DNA from 2 places in the Arthrobacter sp. GW822-FHT05G07 genome. Region 1 is predicted to be linked to the other one. Evidence: riboswitches for the same ligand, from Rfam matches in the RefSeq annotation. Region 1 holds a riboswitch; the other holds the start of a gene.
What was found. A riboswitch is a leader RNA that binds a small molecule or an ion and turns the genes downstream of it on or off. The one in region 1 is predicted to bind cyclic di-AMP.

Region 1 (3,950 bases):
CGTCGTACTTCAACGATGGCTTGGGCACCCCACCGAGGCGGGTGGCCCTGCCACCCGCCAAAATCACGGCATTGAACTCCATCCGCCCAGATTACCCGGGACGGCCGGAGGCCAGCAGAAATCGATCAGGCAGCGGATTCCGGCAACAGGAACGGGTCCCAGTCCGGCGCAGGTTTCTCGAGTTCTTTGATCTGCCACATGGTTCCCTGGGGCACACCGGGTTTGAAACGGAGCTTCCAGCCCATCTCAGCCAGCGTGTGGTCACTCTTGGCGTTGTTGCATTTCAAGCACGCCGCAACCAGGTTTTCCCAGGAATCCGCGCCGCCCCTGGATTTGGGGTGGACGTGGTCTATGGTGTGGGCTGTTTTCCCGCAGTAGGCGCAGCGATGGCCGTCGCGGCGAAGTACCCCGCGGCGACTCACGGCGGTGATCCTGTTGTACCGGGGACGGATGTAGCGGTTGAGAAGGATCACGGAAGGTCTTCCGAGAATCTCCTGTGGCCCGACGACAGGCTCGTCGCCTTCGGCCACTACGCTAGCTTTCCCAGTCAGCACAAGGACCAGCGCCCGGCGGAATGTTATTACCGCCAGCGGTTCATATCCAGCATTCAGAACGAGTGTGCGCATGCACGTACCTCTTCACGGCCGCACCCGTCAGGGGCACGAGGGCCGGCTGCCCTCTGCTTGTACGGGCTGTGGATCGACACCATAAGGGTAAGCACTTATATGCCGTATCAACGAATTTTTCTGTGATTTCGTGTGCGGTGTCGGCAAGAGTTCATGCGCGGTTAAAGCAGAACACCCCGCCGGCCGAAGCCTGCGGGGTGTTCCTAAGCTCTGAGAATTAGCCGTTGACGCGGATGAAAACCGGGCCCGAGCCCACGTTGGCGCTGAACAGTGCCGTGGTGGATCCGTTCCATCCACCGTGGACTGCCTGGCCGTTGCCGACGTAGACAGCGATGTGGGCCTGTCCAGCCAAACCACCGTTGGCGTAGTAGGCGAGGTCACCGGGCTGGGCTTCTGCTGCACTGACGGTGCGGCCCAGGGAAAGATAGCCGGCGGGCCAGTCGTGGAAGTTGATGCCCACGGCCGCCAGGGAGTTGGTCACCAGCATGGTGCAGTCCTGGGTCACGCCGATCTGGGCGTAAGCAGCCGCAGCGATGGCTGCCCCGAGACCGCTGGAAGCCGCCGGAGCGGGGGTCGGGCTGCTGACGGCAACGGTCGCGGTGGCTGCCGGAGCGGCCGCCGGGGTTGCTTGTTTGGGCTCAACCTTGGCTTCAACCTTGGCCTGAGCTTCTTCGATCACAACGGGGGCCGGGGCTTCCTCCGTGGTGACAACGGGGCGCTCGTAGGAGATGGCCACCGTGGAGTCCGCGGCGATGGTGGCCTGGACTACGGACTGCACGTCCAGAGTGGACGTTGACGTCGATTCACGATCCACGTTGGTCTCGGCAGCGTTGGCGGCGATCCCACTGGTCAGGACCAGGCCTGAAGCTGCAGCGATAACTGCTGCCTGGCGGCCAACGCCACCGGCGTTGGTGGTGACGGCCTTGGCGATGACGGAAAGCGAGCTGGTCTTGGGGGCCTCAGCACGGTGCCGCGCAACCTTGTTTGCACTGGTCATGATTTTCTCTTTTCGTATCCGAGTGCAGTTGGGGTGCACACGGGTAGTGGGTTGGCCAACATGGGGGCATGCTGGACGACCCCGAACCGGATTATTTCTAGCGGAGGGTGAAGCGTGAGGATGAGGTCCCGGTGGACGCTACGGAGTGCAGCAGCGTTGACGCAGGGGATGCTGATTCGGGCCTGCTGAGAGCGGAGGCCGGGGCTGCTGCCGGTACGGGCGCCAGATGGCGCGAGGTACCTGCCGTGAATGATGCAGCCTTGCAAAGGGTGTTCGACGGGTTCGCGCGAACCGTTGGGGCGCTAAGCCGCGCAGGGGTAGTGCATGATGACACGTAGGTAGCCTCTCCCAGTGCCTGCGAGGTGAGCTGTCGGATTCGGATGGGAGTCATCCGGCCACGCTGCTTCCACGGAAGCTTTGCGACTTAACCCCTAGGCCTTCTTTCGAAGACCGGAAGTGGTTCCCCCGCCCCTGCCAGACGATTTTGCGAACGGACCTTGAGCGGTGGCAGAGCTAGGCAATCCACTCAAGTGCATCGGCCCCCTAAAAAGCCGATGCGCTCTGTACGCTACAACAGTTGGACCTGAATGTCACATTCAGGTCACGGCGCGTCTCCCTAATGCGAGAGGCGACCATCGACTGGGATTAGAGCCAGCCCATGGGGTCTACGACTTCACCGTTGACCTGGACCTCGAAGTGGAGGTGGCAACCGGTGGAAGCGCCCGTGGTGCCACTCAGGGCCACGGTGTCGCCGCGGTTCACGGTCTGTCCTACCTGGACGGTGAAGGACGACAGGTGGTTGTACGTGGTTTCGAGGCCATTGCCGTGGTCGACCACCACGCGGTTGCCTCCGCCGTACTCGTGCCATCCGGCGAAAGTGACCTTGCCGGTAGCTGCGGCGTGCACAGCCGTGCCGCACTGGGCTACGAAGTCCTGACCGCGGTGGAAGTCACCGGCACCACCCGTGAGCGGGCTGATGCGGTAACCGAAGGGGGATGCCGTGGTGAGCGTGTCAAGGGGGCTGGCCATGGTGCCAACGGATGAGGCGCGCTGGATGCTTCCAGCAGACTGGGCGCTGAGCAGCTGCTTCAGCTTTCCATCGGGGTCCGCGGCAGTAGCGACTGCGGCGCGGCTGAAGTCGATCTTGGCCGACGCGGCAGCGGAAACCTCGGGCTGGCTGCCGGCGGGGGCGGCGACGGCGAGGGCCGATTCGGTCTGTCCTGATTCCGACGTGGCCATGACGGGGCTTGTAGCCGGCAGGCCGACAGTCAGGGCAAGCCCGGTGGCGGCAAGCGCAACTCCGGCCTTCTGCCCGACGCCGCTGGCAGCGGCGAAGTCGGCAACCTGGCGCAGCGGGCTCTTACGGCGGCGCACCTGACGCTCGGTGTCGCGGGGCCGGATCTCCGTTACGACGGTGGCTGGCCGCAGCTCAGCAGCGGGGCCGGACGCGCGGCGGCGACCCCTGACGTTCTGCGATGTCAAACTCTGTTCCTCTCTCAAAAGCCTGCGAAGTTAGCTGTCGGATTCGGGTCAGAGAGTACAAAGACCCGGTCCGCACGAGGCGCTCACGGCACACAGGTATCCCAAGAGGGACTTGCATACGTGGGCACTTCTGCTGCGGACTTCACCCCAAGGCTGCTTCTTTAGACAGCCGCTTGTGGTTCCCCCGCCTCTGCCAGTGGTGGTGACACACCTGATCCGCTGGCAGAGCTCGGCTCCGGATCAGGTAACGCTTTGGTATCAGCGCTAGTAGATAACTATAGGGGATGAAGGCCTGCGGTAATAAATTCGTTATCAACAGGAGGCCGCTGAGAGAAGGAGGCTTTTATCATCTTTTTCGGAAAACCGCAGGTCACACGCGCGCCGAAGCGGGCAAAGTGAGGTTTGACACGGTGCTTTGGGGCTTCGCTCAGCTGAGTGAGACGAAGACGTGCGCGGCAACTTCCGGAGGCAGCTCCAACGCGCCCTCAATACCGGGGACCCGTACTGAGATGTACTCGCCGACGCGCTCCAGCGAGACACTTGCGCCCGGACGGATTCCGCCTTCGTCCAACTGGGTCAGGAGCTCGGGCTCCACCTGGATGGGCTCCGCGAGGCGGCTGACCACCACACGGGAATCCGCGGCATAGCCGTCCATGGCCTGCAGAAGGTTGACATCGAGCCGTGGGAACGGCTGGCTGGCAAGGCCACCAAGCGCTTCGAGTCCGGGGATGGGATTGCCATAGGGAGACTCCGTGGGGTGCTCCAGGAGCTCGTAGAGCCGACGCTCCACCCGCTCGCTCATGACGTGCTCCCAGCGACAGGCCTCATCATGCACGTAGGCCCAG
Region 2 (3,950 bases), on a different contig from region 1:
ACGCCGCACCATCCTGGGCCTGGGCGCGGCAGTACTTGCCCTCGCCGGCTGCGCAGCCCCGGACGATCTGGCCCAGCAGGCCAAGGCCGGCGATGACAAGAACTACATCGCCGGGGACGGGTCGGTCAACGAATACCCGCCCGGGTCGCGCGGCGCCGCGGTCTCCTTGGAAGGCCGGCTGTTTGACGGGCAAAAAGTTGCTGCCCGGGACTGGGCGGGCAAAGTCGTGGTGCTCAATTTCTGGTACGCGGCCTGCGCTCCGTGCCGGGTGGAGGCCCCGGACCTGGCCGCCCTGCACACGGAATTCAAAGACCAAGGGGTCTTGTTCTACGGCGTCAACGTCCGCGACGACGCCGCCACGGCCGCAGCTTTTGAGCGGACCTTCAAGGTCGAGTATCCCAGCTTCGATGACAGCGATGGCGGCATCCTGCTGGGCATGACCGAGTACGTCCCGCCCCGTGCAGTGCCCACCACCCTGGTGCTGGACACTCAAGGCCGCGTCAGTGCCCGGATCCTGGGGATCTCCCAAAAAGGAACCTTGAAGGCACTGATCACTACCGCAGCTGCGGGATCATGATTACCAAGCCCGCCGCCAGACCACCTAAAAGGACTTCTGCCATGACCAGCACCGCAAAACCCGCCGCGAACGTGAAACCCTCCGATCGTGGGGTTGCTTCAGCTGCTGAGGGGCCGGATATTCCCCGCATGACCCGCAACAAGCCGTTCGGGTGGCTCTTGGTCATCACCGGCGTCATCGGCTGGCTCGCCTCCGGCGCCCTGGTCCTGGAGAAACTCGAGGTACTCAAAGACCCCGGCTACAAAACCGTCTGCGACGTCAATCCCTGGATTTCCTGCGGTCAGGTCATGCAGACCTGGCAGAGTTCCGTTTTCGGATTCCCCAACATGTTCATTGGGATCGTGGCGTTCGCCGTCATCATCACCACGGGCATGGCCCTGCTTTCCGGTGCAACGTTCGCCCGCTGGTACTGGGCCGGCCTGCAGACAGGTGTCACGCTTGGGTTTGGCTTCGCCGTGTGGCTGTGGTCCCAGGCCCTGTACTCCATCCACATCCTCTGCCCCTTCTGCATGATCGTCTGGGCGGCAATGATTCCCCTGTTCGTCTGGGTCACGGCCCGGAACATCACCCATGGAGTCATCAAAGTACCCGCCGGAACGGCCCGCGTTGTCGGTGAGTTCGGCTGGATCATTACCGCGCTGCTCTACGTGGCTGTTACCGCAACCATCTTCTTCGCCTTCAGCCACGTCTTCCTGGGCACATCAGGACTCTGACCCTGGCATCGTGGGCGATGGGCGAGGCTTACATCCATCCCTGCGGATTCACGGTCTGTCCGTTAAGAAGTACCTCGAAGTGCAGATGGCAGCCGGTGGAGTTGCCGGTGGTTCCGGCTGCGGCCAGCCGCTGGCCGGCGGACACGGTCGCGCCCACGGAGGTTTCGATGGAGGCCAGGTGGTTGTAGGTGCTCTTCAGGCCGTTGCCGTGGTCCACCACAATTCTGTTCCCGCCACCATAGGGGGACCATCCGGCTTCCACGACGGTCCCGGCTCCGGCGGCGAATACTGCGGTCTGGCAGGCTGCCACGAGGTCAAGGCCGGTGTGCAGCTCCCCGGTGCCTGAGATCGGGCTGGTGCGGATACCGAACGGCGAGGTGACCGACATGCCGGCCAAGGGCGCCCCGAGCCGGGCTGTTGAGACAGGTTGCGCAGGAGCAGGGGCCGCAGCGGGGATCGGGGAGGCCGCCGGGGTCGTCGCCGCGGCCGCGCCGGCAGCAGCTAGGGGGGTCTTGGCGGGTACCGGCAACGGTGCCTGCTCGGTGGTGACAGCTGGTCGTTCATAACTGATCGAAGCCCCGACAGGGGCTTGGACGGGTGCGCCGGCAGCGACGGTTCCCGACGCCTGCACGGCAGGGGCGGTGCCGGTGGGGGCCGGGCCGGCATGGGCGGCGGTGAGCGCTGCGGTCAACAGCGCGGCGACGCTCAGCGTGGCGGCTGCGGTGACCTGTTTGCGGCGGCTCGCCCGCGCCCCTGCGCCTGGCAGGGGTCGGTGGCGACCGCTCGTGGGGGACATCATCGGGACGGCCACGCGGGGCGACAAACCGGAGGTTGGCTTTCGGCGGCGGCCATGGGGGGATACAGAAGACAAGGGGGATCGATCCTTTCGGTTCGCCTGCGAAGTTAGCTGTCGGGTTCGGGCCAAGGAAAAAGCCCGGCCGTGCCCGGCGGCTTTCTGGCCACCGGCATCACGGCTTCACCCCAAGGCAGGCTTACTGCCGATCCTGGGTCCTCCACCCCCGCCGTCAAAAAGGGATAGTCGTTTGATGCCCCGGGCGGGGTTCAGCGTGGGGCATCAAGGGTCTCAGTACAGAAAAACCTGAATTAATAGTAGCCGCAAAGCATCATCGTTACAATTTCGTGACACTACGTTCCCGTGTCGTGCAGGCGCGGACGCTATCCGGTGGCCGTGGCGGGCGGCCGGTACGCAATTGCTGTGCGTCTCTTCAGATGTGCAGCCAAAGGCTCAACGAGGCCCAGCGCAGGATGGTTCCCGCGCGCCGTGATGTCCGTCCGTTGGGGATTGTCCATGACCCGCGCTGCGCGGGAATCCGCCGCCCTGCGCCAGGGTCACAGTCCCATCGAGTCCAGCAGGGCGTCTTCTTCCTCGGCGCGGGAACGCTTGGGCGCGGAGGGATGACGGGGTTGCTGGACGGTGCTTGCTGTCTGCGCGGATTCGTCCGGGATTTCACGCTCCTCACGGTGGATGCGGGCCTGTTGACGTGCCATGTATCCGAAGCCGACGAACGCCAGAACCCCGAAGGTGATCCACTGCATGGCGTAGGACAGGTTTGATCCTTCCTTGACGGCCGGTTGGGCAAGTTGCTGGGGAACTACGGCGGGCTGGGGGGACTCCGAGGCCATCACCCCGTAACTGCCTGTCATCAAGGGATAGCCCAGCTGGCTCGCGAAGTAGGGCAGGTCGATGCTGGCCAGTTGTCCCTCGGGAGCGTCCCGGCCAAGGTCGGGTTCGGAGGGTTTGATGCGCACCACCGCGGAGATCTCGCCCGGTGGCGGGGCCGGCACGGCATCGGGGTATCCGGGCCGAAGGTTGCCGATCGGCAGCCACCCCCGGTTGATCACGATCGTTTCACCGGAAGCAAGCCGGAACGGAACCACTACCTCATATCCGGCAACGGAGTTATTGGGCCGGTTCCTGACGATTCTCTGGTCCTGGACAAGGTACCGGCCGGACACTGCAACGGTTGTCCACTTCGCGTCGGGGTCGGCGACCTCGAAGTAGGGGCGGGCGTCCTGAAACAGCGCGGGGGGTTTGTCGTAGTTCTCCTGGACCCTGCGGATCTCTGCCACTGTCTGGTTCCGACGGTCCATCTGCCAGTTTCCCAGGCCTATGCATGCGGCGGCGAAAAGTGCGGCCAGCAGCAGCCACCCCACCCAACGCCACGACAGCAGGAAGCTATACGCCACTGTTTTCCTCCCGAAGCTGCCATCGCCGTGCCAACAGGGCGCGGATGGCGGTGGCCTCTGCGGCCAGGCGGTGGTCTTCTCCTCGGGCCAGGAGGCCGTACTCGACCATCGTCCTGCCGTCCTCGTGGGTGCCGGCGCGGACCCAGGCTCGGCGCCGGTTCACATATAACGAAACCATCAGGCCTGTCACGGCCAGCAGGGAAAACGCCAGGACCCCACCTTGGGCGGGGGTGCTGCGCACATCCACTCCGATGTAGCGTTTCAGCCCGTCGAAGCTGATGCTTCCCTTGCCGTCGGGCAGCGTGTACGTGCCACCGGGGGCGAGTGTGATGCCCCCGGCGGGCAGGTCCCTGCCGTTGAGTTGGGTCAGCTTGGCCACGTCCAGGACATAGACGTTTTGCGGGGCTCCGGTGTCCAGTCCAAGGTCTCCGTAGTATGAATTCAGGTTCAGC

Region 2: it holds a riboswitch for cyclic di-AMP, as region 1 does, so the genes downstream of both, AC1RJY_RS21390 (M23 family metallopeptidase) here and AC1RJY_RS02330 (NlpC/P60 family protein) in region 1, are expected to answer to the same signal.

What each region holds. Positions count from the first base shown of each region.
Region 1 covers NZ_JBXALT010000001.1:529,013-532,962, forward strand. Annotated here, with positions in the region: gene AC1RJY_RS02320 (NTP transferase domain-containing protein) at 1-82, opposite strand, end outside; gene AC1RJY_RS02325 (HNH endonuclease) at 126-626, opposite strand; gene AC1RJY_RS02330 (NlpC/P60 family protein) at 844-1,623, opposite strand; cyclic di-AMP (ydaO/yuaA leader) riboswitch at 1,962-2,122, opposite strand; gene AC1RJY_RS02335 (M23 family metallopeptidase) at 2,269-3,105, opposite strand; cyclic di-AMP (ydaO/yuaA leader) riboswitch at 3,110-3,350, opposite strand; gene AC1RJY_RS02340 (iron-dependent transcriptional repressor DtxR) at 3,533-3,950, opposite strand, start outside.
Region 2 covers NZ_JBXALT010000014.1:76,607-80,556, forward strand. Annotated here, with positions in the region: gene AC1RJY_RS21380 (TlpA family protein disulfide reductase) at 1-577, shown strand, start outside; gene AC1RJY_RS21385 (vitamin K epoxide reductase family protein) at 619-1,290, shown strand; gene AC1RJY_RS21390 (M23 family metallopeptidase) at 1,319-2,161, opposite strand; cyclic di-AMP (ydaO/yuaA leader) riboswitch at 2,169-2,342, opposite strand; gene AC1RJY_RS21395 (SURF1 family cytochrome oxidase biogenesis protein) at 2,641-3,498, opposite strand; gene resB (cytochrome c biogenesis protein ResB) at 3,488-3,950, opposite strand, start outside.